2 linked regions of the Hoeflea algicola genome follow. The protein of the gene in region 2 interacts with the protein of the main gene of each other region in a pairwise test. Links are inferred from orthologs where the notes say so. Each region holds a gene or a part of one and is shown on either strand. Other genes may lie near its edges.

Region 1 (9,124 bases), 620 kb from region 2 along the record:
CGATTGTTGCGGCTTCTGCGAGCAGCGGCTCTGCCTTGCGGCTATTCTTGACACCCATTCCAGGCCTCCAGGACTTGATCTTTGGTCGAAACCTAGCAGAAGTGGCATGCAAAGCGACCAGATTTCGTACCGGATAACAATAATTGGAGAATTTGTGATGACATCTGCACCAGAAGCCGTGATCGCGCTGAATCTCAAGCAGGAAACGCCGCTTAGCGATGCCATGACCGCCTACTTCGCCAAATGCGAGGAAAAGCTCGGGATGGTCCCCAATGTGCTCAGGGCCTACGCCTTCAACAATAACAAGCTGGAAGCCTTTGCGGCCTTCTACAATGACCTGATGCTGGCGGATTCCGGCCTGAGCAAACTCGACCGGGAGTTGATTGCGGTGGCGGTCTCGGCGGTCAACCGGTGCTATTATTGCCTGACTGCCCATGGAGCTGCGGTGCGGGTGTTGTCGGGAAAGCCGGAACTGGGCGAGCAAATGGTGATGAACTATCTGGTGGCCGACCTGAAGCCGAAACAACGGGCGATGCTCGATTTCGCAGTGCTGATGACCGAAGACCCGGCACGGATCGAAGAGGCGGACCGGCAGGCGCTGCGCGATGTGGGATACAGCGATCGGGATATATGGGATATCGCCGCGGTTGCCTCTTTTTACAACATGAGCAACCGGATGGCGTCGGCCACCGACATGCGCCCCAACGCCGAATATCATGGCATGGCCCGCTGACGCTCGGTGGCGGTGTCGAATGATATGGGGTGTTTGCGCCGCAGCGGCGACGGGCGCTAGGATGAACCGGAGCGCTATTCTTGCAGAAAGCAGGTGTCATGAAAGACGATGAGAAGACCGTTCGCGACGCCAAACGCGCGCTCGACCGACTCGGCGAGGAGGGCGGGCTGTCGGCGACGCCGGTGATGAAATCTGCCGCCAACAGTGTGCGCGATCATTTTGCCGCCAAGGACGCCGACAAGACCGATGCAGCAGAACTGTGGGGCACGCGGATTGCTCGCGGCCTGGCTGTGCTGGCGCTGCTGGGCCTGGTGTGGTGGTTGTTCGGGCAGATTTCGACATGAGCCAGGGCAACCAGAACAATCCGGGGATCCACCCGGCGGTGATCGTCATTTCCAGCCATGTGGTGCGCGGATCGGTGGGCAACCGCGCCGCCGTGTTCGCACTGGAAACCCTCGGGTTTCCTGTGTGGGCGGTTCCAACCGTGATCCTTCCCTGGCATCCGGGGCATTCGCGAGCCACCCGGATTGTTCCTTCAAGAGAGGATTTCTCGGCGCTGATTGATGATTTGTGCCGGGCGCCCTGGCTTGGCGAAGTCGGCGCGGTGCTCAGCGGCTATCTCGGCGAGGCTGGCCAGGCGGAAGACATCGCCCGGCTGGTGGGCGCAGTGCGGGCGGCCAATCCGGGTGCGCTGTACATGTGCGACCCCGTGATCGGCGATACCGGCGGGCTCTATGTTCCGGAAATTACCGCCAATGCCATTGCGAACAAGCTGATTCCGATCGCCAGCATCGCCACCCCGAATGTGCATGAGCTTGGCTGGTTGTCGGGCGCCGAGGTCAAAGATACGGCATCGATGTTGTCGGCGGCGGAGACGCTGGGGCCGGCCAGGGTGCTGGTCACCTCGGCGATCGCGATGATGGCGGGCAGCACCGGCAACCTGCTGGTCAGCGGCGGTGAGGCCCATATGGCCGAACACCGCAGCATCGCCAATGCGCCAAACGGCCTCGGCGACCTGATGTCGGCGACCTTCCTGGCGCGGCTGCTGGAAGGAATGGCTGAGGAGAAGGCGCTGCAAATGGCTACTGGCGCCGTGTTCGAGATCCTGGCACGAACCGCACGGCGCGGCGCTGACGAGTTGACGCTTGAGACCGATGCGCAGAGTCTGCGCACGCCGATGGCGATGGTCAATATGCGGCGGGTTCATTCCGGGACAAGACGAAAACACCCATAATGATGGCGGCGATGGGGGGCGTGCGGAGCGGTGTATCCAGTATTTTTATCCGTGGATTTGCATATCGCCTAAAGGATGATTGATCTTCGTGCCGCGCGCGTTTATGTGCGTTGCCATGTCGACATTTCCATCCAGGCTTCTTGAAGGCTACAAAACATTCATGAGCGGCCGCTACACGGCCGAAAGAGATCGTTACAGACAATTGGCCGAAACCGGCCAGGAACCACACACGCTGGTCATTGCCTGCTGCGATTCACGCACCGCACCCGAGACCGTTTTCGATTGTGGTCCGGGCGAAATGTTCGTAATCCGCAATGTCTCCAATCTGGTGCCGCCCTACGAGCCGGATGATAATCTTCACGCTACCTCGGCAGCGCTCGAATTTGCAGTGCAGGCACTCAAGATTCGGCAGATCGTCGTGCTCGGCCATGGCCGCTGCGGCGGCATCAAGGCAGCGCTCGATCCCAATGCGGCGCCGCTCTCGCCGGGCGATTTCATCGGCCACTGGGTGAAACTACTGAAGCCAGCGGCGCAACAGATCCAGGACAGCCAGCTGATGACCAGCGGCGAGCGGCAGATCGCGCTGGAGCGTATCTCGATCCGCAACTCGATCTCCAATCTGCGGAGTTTTCCGTGCGTCAAGATCCTTGAAGATCGCGGCAAGATGAAGCTGCACGGCGCCTGGTTCGATATTTCGACCGGTGAACTGTGGGTCATGGACCCCCAAACCGGCGATTTCTACCGGCCCGACCTGCCTCTGGCTTGACAGCAGCCCCCGCACTCCGGTTCCATGGCGGTGGCGCACTTGCCAGCCTGGAAGCGGCGCCTGCGGGAGCCTTCACATGCGTCTGATCCGAACTGTACTTATTGCCGCCACCGTGCTTGTCGCCATCCCGGCGGTTGCCGCGGCGCAAACGACAAGTTCGCTGCTGGAGCGATGGTATACGGCACTGTTCGACGTCAACCGGGTCGCACTCACCGATTTGCTGGCCGATGATGCGAAAATCGAACTTGGGGATCTCGAGGTAACCCAGACCAAAGCGGAATTCGTCGAGGCGCTGGATGAATGGGAAGAGATTGCCGCCACGGCCAATTTTGCCTGGCAACTCGACCCCGAGGCGAGGATCGACGACACCACTGCCACGGCGCTGGTGTGTTACCAGTTCACCGACAATGAATTGCTGATCCGCGAGGCGTTCACCTTCAAGGGCGGCAAGATCATCCACAGCGTACAAACCACGGTGGACGAAAGCTGCGACGAATTCTGACGCTGTTTTTGTGATCAGTCCGGATAACGGATCGGTGATCGCGGCCGGAAAATGGGCTTTTCAGCTCGGCGGAACCAATTGAATGCATGGATCTGCAACAGATTGAATCGACGCATGTGCGGTGTCGTTCAGGCAGATCGGCCTGAACGCGCCATGGACCGGGTCGATCCGGCCCGCGGCAGTTGGCGCGGGCCGTCAGCATCAGACTTTAGCTGAGCTTCAACCGTCGATGTCCGCACCGATCTTGGCAATTGCCTTTTGGTAGACGCTGGCTGCGTTCCAGCCCTCGATCGCCCGGTGGTTGCCCTCTCCCGGCTGATAGCCGCCGCCGCGGCTCCAGCCATGGGCGCGGAGGAAATTCGCGGTCGAGGCCAGTGCGTCGGCAGAGGACGCCAGATCGACGCTGCCGTTGCGGTCGCCATCGACGCCGAAACGGACGACATTTGCGGGCAGGAACTGGGTCTGGCCGATTTCGCCATGGGCGGCGCCCTTGAAGTCGGGGCTCAGCCAGCCCTTCTGTATGAGCTGCAACTGGGCATAGAGCTGTTCGGTGAAAAACGCCGAGCGACGGCAATCATAGGCCAGCGTCGCCACAGCCGACATGGTGTGCTGGTTGCCGGAAAACCGGCCGAAACCTGATTCCATGCCCCAGATCGCGAGCAGCGGACCGGCAGGTACGCCGTATTTCTTCTCGATCGCATCGAACATTCCGGCATTGCGCTTCTTCAGCTTCTTGCCCTGGGAAATGATGGTGTTGGCGCCGCGCTTCTGCATGAACTGGTCGAAAGACAATTTGAAGCTGCGCTGATTGCGGTCCAGCGAAATCGTCTTGGTGGCATAACGGACGTTGGCGAAAGCCCTGTCGAGCGTGCGCTCGGAGATGCCTGCCCGGGCCGCTTCCTTCTTGAACTGGGTGATCCAAGCGGGAAAGCCCTTGGAGTTGTTGCCGCATTGTGCGGCAATCGCCGGTGTGGCGAAGCCTATCATAACCAGCGCGGCAATGCCCGCTGCGGTCAGTTTTCCACCCGTGTCGTTCATGCATCATCACCCTTGTGTCGTGAAACTTGGCCGGGGCGAAGCTTGCCAGCGTTTCGCTGAAAAGTCACGACCCGCCAATTCCGTGGCTCAATAAAAAGGCCCGCCGATGGGGTGCACCGGCGGGCCATCAAATGGCTCGATTGCATTCAGGCAGCCAGCCGCGGCTTGATCAGCCGCCGGTTGACCAGCAGTTCGGCGATCTGAATGGTGTTGAGAGCGGCACCCTTGCGCAGATTGTCAGAGACGACCCAGATGTTGAGGCCGTTTTCGACAGTTGCGTCCTCGCGGATGCGCGAGATGAAGGTGGCGTCTTCGCCAGCACATTCATAGGGCGTGATGTAGCCACCGTCCTCGTGCTTGTCGATGACCTGGCAGCCGGGTGCGTCGCGCAGGATGTCACGGGCTTCCTCGGCAGAAATCTCGTTTTCAAACTCGATATTGACCGATTCCGAATGGCCGATGAACACCGGCACGCGCACGGCGGTGCAGGTGACCTTGATCTTCGGATCCAGCATCTTCTTGGTTTCGGCCAGCACCTTCCATTCTTCCTTGGTGTAGCCGTCTTCCATGAAGTCATCGATATGCGGAATGACGTTGAAGGCGATGCGCTTGGTGAATTTGTGGGTCGAGATCGAATCTGCGACAAACACGGCGCGGGTCTGGTTGAACAGCTCGTCCATGCCGTCCTTGCCGGCGCCGGAAACCGACTGGTAGGTCGAGATCACCAGGCGTTTGATCTTGGCGTGATCATGCAGCGGCTTGAGCGCGACGACCAGCTGTGCCGTCGAGCAATTCGGGTTGGCGATGATGTTGCGCTTGGTATAGCCGGTGATCGCATCCGGATTGACTTCAGGCACGATCAACGGCACGTCGGCGTCGTAGCGCCAGGCCGAGGAATTATCGATGACGATGCAGCCTTGGGCGGCGATCTTGGGCGACCATTTCTTGCTGATCGTGCCACCGGCAGACATCAGGCAGAGATCGGTGCCGGTAAAATCATAATTTTCGAGATTCTTGACCTTCAGGGTCTTGTCGCCGAAGGAAACTTCGGTGCCCACCGAGCGGCTCGAGGCAAGGGCTACGACTTCGCTGACAGGGAAGGCGCGCTCTGACAAAATGTTGAGCATTTCGCGGCCGACATTGCCCGTCGCACCGACAATTGCGATTTTGAAACCCATGGTTTCCGTGCTCCTCTCTCCCCTTGTTAGCGGTCAAGCGCCACTCTTCCCGCCCCGGGGAGAGTGAGGGGGGCGGAACGGGTCAGATCGCGGTCTTGGTTTTGATCGTGGTGCGCATGGTGGGCGTGTTTTGATGGAAGTGCGCTGAAATGTCAATTCGTTCCGTGCGGTCGCCGGCTAACAACGTTTTGGCCCGGTTCGCACCGGTTGCCGCGCTTCTGCTGTGCAGCAAGACAGGCGATATCCCGGGCTTCCTTTTTCAGACAGAATGCGAATATTGCTGCAAGGCCTCACAACATTGGGCCAAGGGGATGTTTCATGACCGATTTTCTGTTGCTTGCATTTGTGTTTCTTGTCGCGGGCGTTTTCGCTGTGCCGATTGCCACGCGGCTGGGACTTGGCTCGGTGCTTGGCTACCTGATCGCCGGTATTGCAATTTCGCCGGTGCTGGCGCTGCTCGATGTCGACGTGCTGTCGATTCAGCATTTTGCCGAGTTCGGCGTGGTGATGATGCTGTTTCTGGTCGGCCTCGAACTGGAGCCGAAAATGCTCTGGCAGATGCGGACGCGGTTGATCGGGCTTGGCGGCGCGCAGGTAGCGGGCAGCACGCTTCTGGTGATGATGGTGGCGATGGCGCTGGGCCAATCCTGGACGGTGAGCCTGGCGATCGGGCTGGTGCTGTCGCTCTCGTCGACGGCGATCGTGCTGCAGTCGCTCAATGAAAAGGGACTGTTGAAAAGCGATGGCGGGCAATCGAGTTTCTCGGTGCTGTTGTTCCAGGACATTGCCGTGATTCCAATGCTGGCGCTGATCCCGTTGTTGGCGCTGCCGGAATTGCTCGAAGCCCATCACGCTGCCAGTGCCGCGCAGGGATCCGGCGGCGGCGATCATGGCGCGACGATGAGCCTGGTGGCCGGGCTCAATGGCTGGCAAACCACGCTGGTCACCCTGGCCGCGGTGGCCGCTGTGGTGTTGATCGGCAGTCGGCTGACGCGGCCCCTGTTTCGCTTCATCGCAACCTCGCAATTGCGCGAGCTTTTCACCGCCACGGCCTTGCTGATGGTAATCGGCATCGCCTTGCTGATGTCGCTGGTCGGTCTGTCGCCGGCGCTCGGCACCTTTCTTGCCGGTGTGGTGCTGGCCAACAGCGAATACCGCCACGAACTGGAATCCGATATCGGCCCGTTCAAGGGGCTATTGCTCGGTCTGTTTTTCATGAGTGTCGGCGCCGGCATCAATTTCGCGCTGTTGGCCGACAATCCGGGGCTGATCGTCGCCCTGACCCTGGCGCTGATCGCCATAAAGGCCGGCGTGCTCTATGTGCTGGCGCTGGTCTTCAAGCTGCGTGGCGGCGATCGCTGGCTGTTTGCATTGGGATTGGCGCAGGCCGGTGAGTTCGGCTTCGTGTTGTTGTCGTTTACGGTGGCAAATTCGGTGATCCCGGCTGAGATCGCCGATCAGCTGCTGTTGGTGGTGGCGCTGTCGATGGTACTGACGCCGGGGCTTTTCATACTCTATGACCGGGTTATCGCGCCACGGTTTGTCGAGGCAGACGGGCGGCAAACCGACCAGATCGACGAGCAAAACCACATCATCATAGCTGGCCATGGCCGCATGGGCGGGCTGATCCAGCGGATGCTGTCGGCAGCCGGTTACGGCTCGACGGTGATTGATTTCAATTCCAAACGCATCGACATGATGGGCCGTTTCGGGTTGAAATCCTATTATGGCGACGCCACCCGACCCGAACTTCTGCATGCGGCCGGCATCTCTGAGGCCAAGCTGATCGTTATCGCCATCGATGATCGTGAGCAGATTACCGAATTGACCAGATATCTGCAGCATACCCATCCGGGCGTGCATGTGCTGGCGCGCGCGGTTGACCGTGACCATGTCTATGATCTCTGGGCCGCCGGCTGCCGCGATATCGTCCGCGAGACCTATGACAGCTCGATCCGGATGGGCCGATCCGCGTTTGAGGCGTTGGGGATTTCCACGCCCCATGCTCACGCCATGGCCGACGCCTTCGACCGCATGGACCGGAAATCGATGCTTGAGGTGGCGAGCGTCTACGATCCGAAACTGACGCTGGCTGAGAACGAGCCCTATATCCAGAAGGTGCGCGAGATGATGGGGCCCTGGCGCGCCGAACTGGCCCGGCAGATGGAAGAAATCCGCCGTTCAGACACAACCTGACCAGCCAGCGGGGTTCAACAAAAACCCGGCCGAGCGTGGAGCCGGGCCGGGTTGGATTTGCCGTTATAAATGGTGATGCTTATCCTGCGTAAGCGGCGACGATGGCGTCGCCCATTTCGGCAGTGGTCACCTTGGTGCAGCCATCCGACATGATATCGCCGGTGCGCAGGCCGTTTCCAAGCACGGTGGCAATGGCTGCATCCAGCCGCTCGGCTTCAGCTACCATGTCGAAGGAATAGCGCAGGCACATGGCAAAGGAGGCGATCATGGCGATCGGGTTGGCGATGCCCTGGCCGGCGATATCGGGTGCCGAGCCGTGCACCGGCTCGTAGAGCGCCTTGCGCTTGCCGGTCTTGGGATCGGGTGCGCCGAGCGAGGCGGAGGGCAGCATGCCGAGTGAGCCGGTCAGCATGGCGGCGACGTCTGAGAGCATATCGCCAAACAGATTGTCGGTGACGATGACGTCGAACTGCTTGGGCCAGCGCACCAGCTGCATGCCGCCGGCATCGGCCAGCATGTGGCTCAGCTTGACGTCGGAGAAACGTGCCTTGTGGGTGGCGGTCACCACCTCGTTCCAGAGCACGCCGGATTTCATGACGTTGCGCTTTTCCATCGAACAGACTTCGTTCCTGCGGGTGCGCGCCAGCTCGAAGGCGACGGCTGAAATGCGTTCGATTTCGTAGGTGTCATAGACCTGGGTGTCTATGCCGCGCTTCTGACCGTTGCCGAGATCGATGATTTCCTTGGGTTCGCCGAAATAGACGCCGCCGGTGAGTTCGCGGACGATCAGGATATCGAGGCCTTCGACAACTTCGGGCTTGAGCGAAGACGAGGCGGCAAGCGCCGGGTAGCAGATTGCCGGACGCAGGTTGGCGAACAGCTCCATGTCCTTGCGCAGCCGCAAAAGACCTGCCTCGGGACGCACTTCATACGGCACAGGATCCCATTTCGGACCGCCAACCGCGCCGAACAATACGGCGTCGGCGGCCATCGCCTTTTCCATGTCCGCGTCGGAAATTGCCTGGCCGCAGGCGTCATAGGCGCATCCGCCGACCAGTCCCTCGTCGGTGACGAAATCCGTTCCGTGCTTGTCATTGAGATGGGCGATGACTTTCCGGACTTCGGCCATGGCTTCCGGGCCGATGCCGTCGCCAGGAAGCAGAAAGAGAGAACGAGACGTCATGGATCATGCCTTTCAAAAGTAAAAATCGCAGCTTTCGGGTGAGCATTAACGCCGGCCCGGCGATTTTTCAACCAACCGGTGGGTGACGGTATCAAACCCGCTTCAGTGCCACGACAGCATTGGTGCCGCCGAAGGCGAAGGCATTGGATATGGTGATATCGACAGTTTTTTCCCGGGCTTCGTTCGGAGTGACATCGAGGTCGCACAGCGGATCGGGACTTGTGAAATTGATGGTCGGTGGAATGACGCCTTCGCGGATGGCGTTGACGCAGGCGATCATCTCGATGGCGCTCG
Region 2 (9,149 bases):
CAAGTCGCCTTCCGACAGGCGGTGCAGACCACCGGCCAAGGCATCGACAGCCTGCTGCATCTGCTGGCTTTCCTCGGCCTTTGCCTGTTCGCGCTCGTGGCGTTCGCGCTCGCTGAGCACACGGCTTTCATCTGCCTGGGCTTCGAGGCTGACCTTTTCGATGGCCGCATCGCGGAACACAGCAACCGAGCGCGCCATTTCGCCGATTTCATCATTGCGCTGTTCGCCGGAAATCTCGATTGAAGTATCCCCCTCGGCGAGCCGGCGCATGGCAGCGACGATCTGGTCGATCGGCCGGGTCAGGGTGCGCGAGAACCAGACCGAAAGTGCCAATGCAGCGATCAGCAAGGCCAGCGAGAGCGCCAGAATGGTATTGCGCATGGTCACCACCGCAGCACCTGATTCGGCGCTGTCGACCACAGTCGCCACCACCCAGTCGGAACCCTCGAAATCGACCTGGGCGAGAGCGATATCGGCATCGATGCCACGATAGCCGTCATAGGTGCCCGAAATCACTTCGGCGCCGTTCATGCCAGCAACCAGGTCGGGAGCCACTTTGGCTGTAAGCGCATCGTTTTCTTCGGTCTTGGCGGAATCGGTGAGCAGGAAGCCATCGGCGTTGAGCAGCACGGTTTCGCCGGTCTCGCCCAAGCCGGTGTTGTTGGCCATGATCTCGGCAATCTTACCGGTGGGCATGCGGATCATGACGACGCCGACGATGCCCATTTCTGATTTCAGCGCGTGGCCCATGAAGGCCGCTGATCCGCCTTTGGCAGCCGCATAGGGCGCATAGTCGGCAAAGATAGTCTTGTCGGGCTGGTTGGCTTCGACAATGTCGGCGAACACCTTGCCTGCACCGGTGTCCTTCATCGGTCCGGATTTCAGGTTGGTGGCGAAGTCATCGTTCTTGTTGACCGAGTAGATGATGTTGCCGTTCATGTCGACAATGTAGAAATCTTCCCAGCCGCGGCTTTCGGCCATTTCACGGAATTTGGGATGGTAGCGTTCGTGGGTCTGATCATAGGAGCTGACCGCGGCGGTATCGAGCTTCTGGCGTTCACCCGCGGGGTTCGGGTTGTCGGTGATATAGCGCTTCTGGAGCTCTGCGGTGACACCGTCGCCAAGGAACCCCCAGTCGAACTTGAACCCTTCCAGCGCGATCCGCAGCAGGTTGTTCTGAGAGGTCGCCAGCAAATCCTGCTCGACACTGGCCAGATAGGTCTGCACCTGATTTCGACGGCCGTCAGCGATGGCGACCAGGGTCTCTGCCGACTTGGCGCCAAGCGCACCGGAGGCGATCTGGAGAGCGGCAACACTGGCGACGCCGATGGAGACAATTGTCATCACGGCTGCGGCCAGCGGCAATTTGCGCGAAATAAGCATGAGCGATCCTGAATGCGAAGTGATCAGACTGTCATGTCCCCGATGTGAGAGACGTCCAGAACAGGCTTCATGCACACCGCGACGGGACGCAGCTTCTGGCGTAACCAGTTTTCTGTGGTTTGGGTTACCTTCGGGTTAATCCGGAACGGTCAGATTCGGCCTGCGGGAAACGACAGAGTTTCCACCATCGTTGCCGGTGCGCTTGGGGGCGAATGTGATCCGCCCATCGATTTCTCTAGTAGTCGACCTGCTTGAAATACAGCCCGCCGGGTGCTGCCACCGGGCCGCAGGCCTTACGGGAGCGAGCGGCAAGCGCCGCCTCGACGTCGTCGGCCGTCCATTTACCTTCGCCGACCAGCCGCAAGGTCCCGGCAAAGGAACGTATCTGGTTGTGCAGGAAGCTGCGCGCCGTGGCATGAATCTCGACCAGCCCATCGGCGGCGCCGGAGACGACATCGAGCCGGTCGAGCGTGCGCACCGGCGAATTGGCCTGACACTGGATCGAGCGGAAGGTGGTGAAATCATGCCTGCCGACCAGCCGTTGTGCGGCTTCGTGCATGGTTGCGACGTCCAGCGGCCTGGTTGACCAGGCAGCACGGTTCTTCTCCAGCACCAATGGGGCACGACGGCAGAGGATGCGGTAGACATAGTGCCGGCGCAGGGCCGAAAAACGGGCATCAAAACCATCGGCAACGGGGCTCGCGGCAAGAATGGCGACGCGCTCGCGGGCCATCTGCAGATGCGCATTGATGGCATCGCGAACTGTGTCCGCTGGCCATTGTTTGGCGAGGTCGACATGAGCGACCTGGCCGAGTGCGTGAACACCGGCATCAGTACGTCCTGCGCCTTTGACGCTGACGCTCTCGCCGCTAAAGCCCTTAATGGCGGTTTCAATTGCCTGCTGCACCGACGGGTGCTCGTCCTGGCGCTGCCAGCCGACATAGCCGGAGCCGTCATATTCAATGTCGAGCCGGTAGCGCATCAGCCGATCATCGTGCCGGGCGCAATCGAAGTACCGCGCAAAAACTCATCGACCGCAAGCTGCTTGCCGCCGGCCTTCTGCAGGCTCAACAGCCACACGGCGCCCTCGCTGCAGGCGACCAGCAGCCGGTCATCAACCACCGTTCCCGGCACAATTGCCGACGAAGGGCCTGACGGTGACGTGGCGACGATTTCGGTTGCCAGCAGTTTGACCCGTTCGGCGCGATCACCGACGTCGAGTTCAAACCAGGCACCCGGCGTTGGCGCCAGGCCACGGACATGGTTGTGCACGTCCTGTGCCGGCCGATTGAAATCGACCCGCGTTTCGGCCTTCTTGATCTTGGCGGCGTAACTGACGTCAGTCTCGGCCTGGGGCGTTACAGGCAATTCGTCAGCTTCCAGCCTCTGCATTGCCTTGGTCATCAGTTGCGCGGTGATCTCGGAGAGCCGGTCGTGCAACTCACCGGTGGTCATGTCGGTGGCAATCGCGACGGTTTGCGTCAACGCCACCGGGCCGGTGTCGAGGCCTTCGTCCATTTTCATGATCATGACGCCGGTCTCATTGTCACCGGCCATGATGGCGCGCTGGATCGGCGCCGCACCGCGCCAGCGTGGCAACAGCGAGGCATGGCCGTTCCAGGCGCCTAGCCGCGGCGCATCGAGAATGGCTTTGGGCAAGAGCAGTCCGTAGGCGACAACCACCGCTGCGTCAGCTTCAAGCGCATCAAAGGCTTGCTGCTCCGCCTCGCCCTTCAGGCTCTTGGGCGTGAACACCGGAATGCCAAGTCGCTCGGCGGCGGCGTGCACCGGCGAGGGCAACACATCAAGGCCGCGGCGGCCAGCCGGGCGGGGCGGCTGCGAATAGACCGCAACGATCTCGTGTCCTGCCGCGGCAAGCGCTTCCAGCGTCGGTACGGCGTAAGCGGGCGTCCCCATGAAAATGATGCGCATCGGCAATTGGCCCGTCCGGTTATCGCGTTGTTCAACGCCCGTGTTCAAACGGGTTTTCCAGCCTCAGGTCAAGCCCGTCGAAGTCGCGGGTGTTTCCGAACCGACCCCCGAATGAGATCAGGCGGTCACCCGGGTTTTGGCGAGCTTGGTGAACTTGCGCACCACCATGTCGCGCTTAAGCTTGGAAATATGGTCGATGAACAACACGCCGTTGAGGTGATCAATCTCGTGCTGCAGGCAGGTAGCGAGCAGGCCGTCGGCCTCGGTCGTCTGCAGTTTGCCATCGCGGTCGAGATGTTTGACGGTAACCGATGCGGGCCGCTCGACATCGGCGTAGTAATCCGGGATCGACAGGCAGCCTTCCTCATAGACACTGGTGTCATCGCCGGTGGCGACAAGTTCGGGATTGATGAACACCTGCGGATTGGGGTCTTCATCCTTGCCCGCGATGTCGATTACCAGCAACCGCCGCGGCACCCCGACCTGGATGGCAGCAAGGCCAATGCCCGGCGCTTCATACATGGTCTCGAGCATATCCTCGACGAAGCCTTTGAGCTCGGAATCGACGCGTTCCACCGGCAGGCATTGCTGGCGCAGGATCGGATCGGGCAAATAGATGATCGGCTTGATGGTCATGACGCTGAAATAGTCACTGACAGCCGTCTCGTCAATCGCAGCTCACGGCAGTTTGAATTGCCGCCGGATCAGCTTGTTCCTGTTTTGATCTGACATTTGTGCCAGAATCAGCTAGGTCATCGTCATGGATAGCTCCACCGACGTGTTTTCGACCCGGCTTTTTGACCTTGGCGGCTCCGCAGTGACGCTCGGGCACGCGCTACTCGGCCTTGCCGTTGCATTGCTGCTGCTTTTTGGCTGGCTCGCACTGGCGCTTACCCGTGCCAACCGGCTGCGCGCGCAAGCTGACGCGGCTGCCGCTGCGCGCACCGCCCAGGCCGATGCGCGGCTTGCGGAAATCCTCAAGGCACAATCGGAAATGCAGGGCCGAATGGGGACGATGGCCGAATTGTTCGGCGCACGCCAGGCCGAACTCAACCAGTCGATCGGCCAGCGCCTCGATGGCATGACCCAGCGCATCGGCACCACACTGACCGATCAGACCCGCACCACCCACGAAAACCTGAGCAAATTGCAGGAGCGGCTGGCGGTGATTGATACCGCACAGGCCAACATCCAGTCGCTGGCGCGCGATGTGGTGGGGCTTCAGGCGATCCTGTCCAACAAGCAGACCCGTGGCGCCTTCGGGCAGTCGCGGATGGAAACCATCGTCCAGGACGGGTTGCCGATGGGCGCGTTCAGCTTTCAGCCTACCCTGTCGAATGGCATGCGGCCCGATTGCACCATCGCCATGCCGAATGATGCGCCGGATCTTGTCATCGACGCCAAATTCCCGCTGGAAGCATGGAACGCCATGCGCGCGGCGGAAACAGAGGGCAGCGGCGAGCAGGCCGCCCAGAGTGCACAACAGCGCTTCCGCCGTGATATCGAGGTCCATATCCGCGACATCTCGGAAAAATATCTGCTCGCCGGCGAAACCCAGGACACGGCATTTCTGTTCGTTCCGTCGGAATCGATCTTTGCCGAGATCCACGAGAATTTCGAGGCCATCGTGCACAAGGCGCAGCGGGCGCGGGTGGTGATTGTCTCGCCGTCGCTGTTGATGCTGTCGATCCAGGTGATCCAGGCGTTGCTGAAAGACGCGCGGATGCGCGAACAGGCGCATCTGATCCAGGGTGAAGTGCTGCGGTTGATGGAGGACCTGTCGCGGCTTGATGACCGGACCCGGAAACTGCAGGCGCATTTTTCCATGGCACAGAAAGATGTAGATCTGATCCTGACTTCGTCGGACAAGCTCAGCAAGCGCGGCGCCAAGATCGAGGCGCTGGAATTCGCCCAGATTGCCGATGATGCCAAACCCGCAGCCGCCACCCGTCCGGCCCAGGAAAGTGCACCCACCACCCAGCAAAATCCGAAATTCGAACCCCGCTCCACGACGCTAAAACTCCGCGTTGTCGACGAGGATGAATAGCTCTCAAAAGCTTAAATGCCGCAGCGTGGCTGGATGCCTTCTCGCTCTGCTTGCCCGGAAATGTCAGATTTCCGTTGCGCGGTCTCTGTGTCTCGTGTGATTTAAAACACCAATGAGCTGTCCAAACGGGCGGTTCGCATCGAGAGGAATATCATGACCATTCACGCCCGGCTTGCAGCCCTGCCGACATTTCCCGGTGCGATCAGCGGTGGCGTGATGCTCGCCGCCGTCCTCGGCTTCACCCTGGCGGCCTCCACCTCGGCCATGGCCGCAGAATGCGAAGTTTCGATGGAGCAGACCTGGCTGAGCGACCTTGTCGCATCCGCTCAAGTCAGTGGTCCATGCGCAAGTGCCAGCATTGAACTTGTGGTACGCAACGGTGTTGACGACGTCGTCTGGAGCGCTTCGCACGCCGCAGCAAATCTTTTTGGATTTGACGGTGTTGCGGACGCGGATTCGATGGGTGTTGCGCTGGGTGACTGGCTTGGCGATTACGCCGACAATTCCAGTTCCGGCCGATTGCCGGAATGGCCCGAAGGGGCGGACATGCCTGACGCCGGTGAATTCCCATTCTATGTCGAGGAAGGTGTCTCACGAGACGTTTACGAGACCTTGCGTACCGCTGATTATCCGATGATCTGCTACATTCAGGGCCACGAAAGCACCTTGTGCCTGGTCCAGCAGCCCGGCGTTAGCGTCCTGACCAATGTCGGCGCGCAGTCCTTTCCGGGCTAAGGTCGCCAAGCCGGGGAGACTGCCATGATTACCGTCATCGGATCCGTCAACATGGACCTGATCGCTACCACGCCGCGTCTGCCCGAACCGGGGGAAACCGTCAGCGGGACGGATTTCTCCACGGCCCAGGGCGGCAAGGGTGCCAATCAGGCGCTGGCGGCTCAGCGCGCCGGTGCTCAGGTCAGGATGACCGGGGCAGTTGGCGATGATGGCTTTGCCGCCGAGGCGCTCGCCTTGCTTGACGAGGCTGGCGCTGATCTGAGTTCAGTTCGCCACCTCGAAGGCCCCACCGGCACGGCGATGATCCTGGTCGGCGGCGACGGCGAGAACATGATCGTCATCATCCCCGGCGCTAACGGCCATGTCGCGGTAGAGGATGCCGAGCAGGCGGTGGCGCGCATGGCAGAGGGTGACACGCTGCTGCTGCAGATGGAAATCCCTCAAGCGGCAACAGAAGCGGCGCTGGTGGCTGCGCGCGCGGGCGGTATCACGAGCATTCTCAACATCGCCCCGTTGACCGACGCGGTCGAGCGGCTGGCGCCACTTGCCGATATTGTCATCGCCAACGAGACCGAGTTTGCCCGGCTATCGGGCCGACCGGCGGAAATGCTTGATGCAGCAAGAGCGGAACTTGAGGTGCTGCACAAAGCCACCGGTCAGTGCATGATCATCACGCTGGGTGGCGATGGCGTCCTCTGGGCCCGAGACGGCGCAATCGAGCACGTGGCTTCACTCAAAATCAAGCCGGTCGACACGGTTGGCGCGGGCGACACATTCTGCGGCTACCTGGCGCAAGGGCTCGACGCCGGCATGGACTTTGCCGCAGCCATCCGCCGCGCCGCAGTAGCTGGCGCGCTGGCTTGCCTGACGCCCGGCGCGCAGCCGTCGATCCCGTTGGCAAGCGACGTCACGGCCCGGCTTTAAAGCCGGGCGAGGCGCTCGATCAGCAGATCGAAAAAGCGATCGGAGTCGACATCGCCAGCCACAAAAGCATTGTCGGGTCGGTCGGTGACATTCCACCAATCAACCACCGTGGCGCCCAGCGTCAAGTCCGATCCGGTCTCGATCTCGACATTGCAGTGGCGGCCTGAAAACATTTCCGGGTCGATCAGCCAGGCAATCACTGTCGGATCATGAAGCGGGCCGCCATCGGTGCCATATTTGCGCTCGTCGAAGCGCTCGTAAAACTCCAGCATATCGGCCATGGCGCGCGAGGCGCGGTTGCCATTGGCCCTGAGCCTGGCAACCCGCACCCGGGTAGTCAGCACCTTGTGGGTAACATCGAGCGGCATCATGGTGATCGGCACGCCGGCGCCAAAGACGGCAGCAGCGGCTTCGGGGTCGACATAGATGTTGAATTCGGCCGAAGGGGTGATGTTGCCGCCCTCGAAATAACCGCCACCCATCAGCACGATTTGGCGCAGCCGAGCTGCGATGTCAGGAGCACGGGCAAATGCCATGGCAATATTGGTGAGCGGCCCCAGCGCGCAGAGGGTGACGCTCTTTTCCGGCTCGGTGCGCAGCGTTTCGATGATGAAATCAACTGCATGCCCGGACGCCAGCGGCTGGGCCGGGTCGAACAGCTCGACGCCATCAAGCCCGGTCTTGCCGTGCACATGCTCAGCGGTCACCAGCTTGCGCTTGAGCGGCGCCTCGGCGCCGGCGAAAACCGGGATGTCGGCGCGGCCGCAGATCTCCAGGACGATCCGCGCATTAAGCGCGGTGCGGGCCAGGGGCACATTGCCGGCGACGGCTGTAATGCCCACAACCTCGAGTTCAGGACTTGCCAGCGCCAGCATGATCGCCGCGGCGTCATCCTGTCCGGGATCGGTGTCGATGATGATCTTGCGCGGCGGCATGGCGGCTCCCTGAGGTGATGCGATTCGATTTTGCCAGATGATAAAGCACGTCAAACTCAAAAGGACCCGTCAGAATGTCCAGGGATGCTGATTATTTCCTCATATATGGCATGGCGGTGGCCCGAAATTGCTGCCGTCGTCTTGGTCCGCGCACCCCGCGTGGGTAGGTTCTTGCGTTGCGGCGATCAAGTTCCCATATTGAGGGCAAGCCGGATGCCGAATGCGGGTCCGGCGCCTGTCGCTTGAGAACGAGGACAAGCCATGTCACGCATGACGCCTTTTTCAAGCCCGCTGTTGCTGGGCTTTGATACAATGGAAAAGACCCTGGAGCGCATCGCCAAGGGGTCAGAGGGTTATCCGCCCTACAACATCGAACGAATTCGCGCCTCTTCGGACGGCACCAAGGTCGAACGGCTGAGGATCACGCTGGCTGTCGCCGGCTTCCGCGAGGAAGATCTCGACGTCACCACCGAAGAAAATCAACTGGTCATTCGCGGACGCCAATCCGATGCCGATGGGCGCGAATATCTGCACCGGGGCATTGCCGCACGGCAGTTCCAGCGCATGTTCGTGCTTGCCGAGGGCATGCAGGTGACCAGCGCAGAGCTCAAGAACGGCCTGCTGTCGGTAGACCTGATCCGCCCCGAGCCGGAACGCATGGTTCGAAAAATTAACATTTCGGTTCGAGACTGAACACCATGGTTCGATCCAACAGGACATTTCCTGCCACGAACAGGAGGAAATTATTATGATTGCCAAATCAGGAAAATCCCAATTATCTGCCCAGGATCTGGCGCTGCTCGGAGCCGGGAAAGTCGGCTACATCCGCAAGATGAACTCGGAAGACGTTACGGCCCGCTTCCCCGAAGCCCCGCAGCTTGACCCGGGACTTGAACTCTGGGCGCTGTTTGGCGCCGACGGCACGCCGATCCTGCTGACCGACAACCGTTCGAGCACGTTTTATCGCGCCGCCGAAGACGAGTTGAAAACCGTCAGCCTGCACTGATCTACAGCAGCGGCCGGGGCTATGGCGCCCCGGATGCAACGGCACGAAAAAACCAGTGGAATCCCGCTCAGGCGGCGTTGGAGGCCCGCTCTTCCGTCAGGAATGCGTAGAGCGAGGCTGCGTTGTCGGTGGCACGCAGCTTGGCGACCATGTCACTGTCGCGCATCACCCGGGCGATCCGTGACAG

Evidence for each region.
Region 1: the proteins of def (region 2) and OEG84_RS15245 interact in binary tests that used the Escherichia coli proteins (3 or more experiments, as listed by UniProt). The link is inferred for Hoeflea algicola from one-to-one orthologs.

What each region holds. Positions count from the first base shown.
Region 1 is NZ_JAOVZR010000001.1:3,096,011-3,105,134, reverse strand. What follows is about bases 3,436-6,344. They hold OEG84_RS15245 (aspartate-semialdehyde dehydrogenase), read right to left. Parts: upstream 5,452-6,344; coding sequence 4,420-5,451; downstream 3,436-4,419. Other genes in these bases: OEG84_RS15240 (cation:proton antiporter domain-containing protein), read left to right, coding at 5,770-6,344; OEG84_RS15250 (lytic murein transglycosylase), read right to left, coding at 3,455-4,273. In the rest of the region: OEG84_RS15280 (NAD-glutamate dehydrogenase), read right to left, coding at 1-58; OEG84_RS15275 (peroxidase-related enzyme), read left to right, coding at 158-733; OEG84_RS15270 (hypothetical protein), read left to right, coding at 832-1,077; pyridoxal kinase PdxY, read left to right, coding at 1,074-1,967; OEG84_RS15260 (carbonic anhydrase), read left to right, coding at 2,083-2,733; OEG84_RS15255 (nuclear transport factor 2 family protein), read left to right, coding at 2,810-3,235; more of OEG84_RS15240, read left to right, coding at 6,345-7,647; leuB (3-isopropylmalate dehydrogenase), read right to left, coding at 7,727-8,830; OEG84_RS15230 (beta-ketoacyl-[acyl-carrier-protein] synthase family protein), read right to left, coding at 8,922-9,124.
Region 2 is NZ_JAOVZR010000001.1:3,716,507-3,725,655, reverse strand. What follows is about bases 2,193-5,126. They hold def (peptide deformylase), read right to left. Parts: upstream 3,952-5,126; coding sequence 3,433-3,951; downstream 2,193-3,432. Other genes in these bases: OEG84_RS18120 (DNA recombination protein RmuC), read left to right, coding at 4,076-5,126; fmt (methionyl-tRNA formyltransferase), read right to left, coding at 2,365-3,315; truA (tRNA pseudouridine(38-40) synthase TruA), read right to left, coding at 2,193-2,368. Also shown: OEG84_RS18140 (methyl-accepting chemotaxis protein), read right to left, coding at 1-1,383; more of truA, read right to left, coding at 1,619-2,192; more of OEG84_RS18120, read left to right, coding at 5,127-5,362; OEG84_RS18115 (hypothetical protein), read left to right, coding at 5,516-6,097; OEG84_RS18110 (ribokinase), read left to right, coding at 6,122-7,021; OEG84_RS18105 (nucleoside hydrolase), read right to left, coding at 7,018-7,956; OEG84_RS18100 (Hsp20 family protein), read left to right, coding at 8,218-8,649; OEG84_RS18095 (BQ00720 family protein), read left to right, coding at 8,705-8,962; PTS IIA-like nitrogen regulatory protein PtsN, read right to left, coding at 9,030-9,149. UniProt on the Escherichia coli protein: Removes the formyl group from the N-terminal Met of newly synthesized proteins. Requires at least a dipeptide for an efficient rate of reaction. N-terminal L-methionine is a prerequisite for activity but the enzyme has broad specificity at other positions.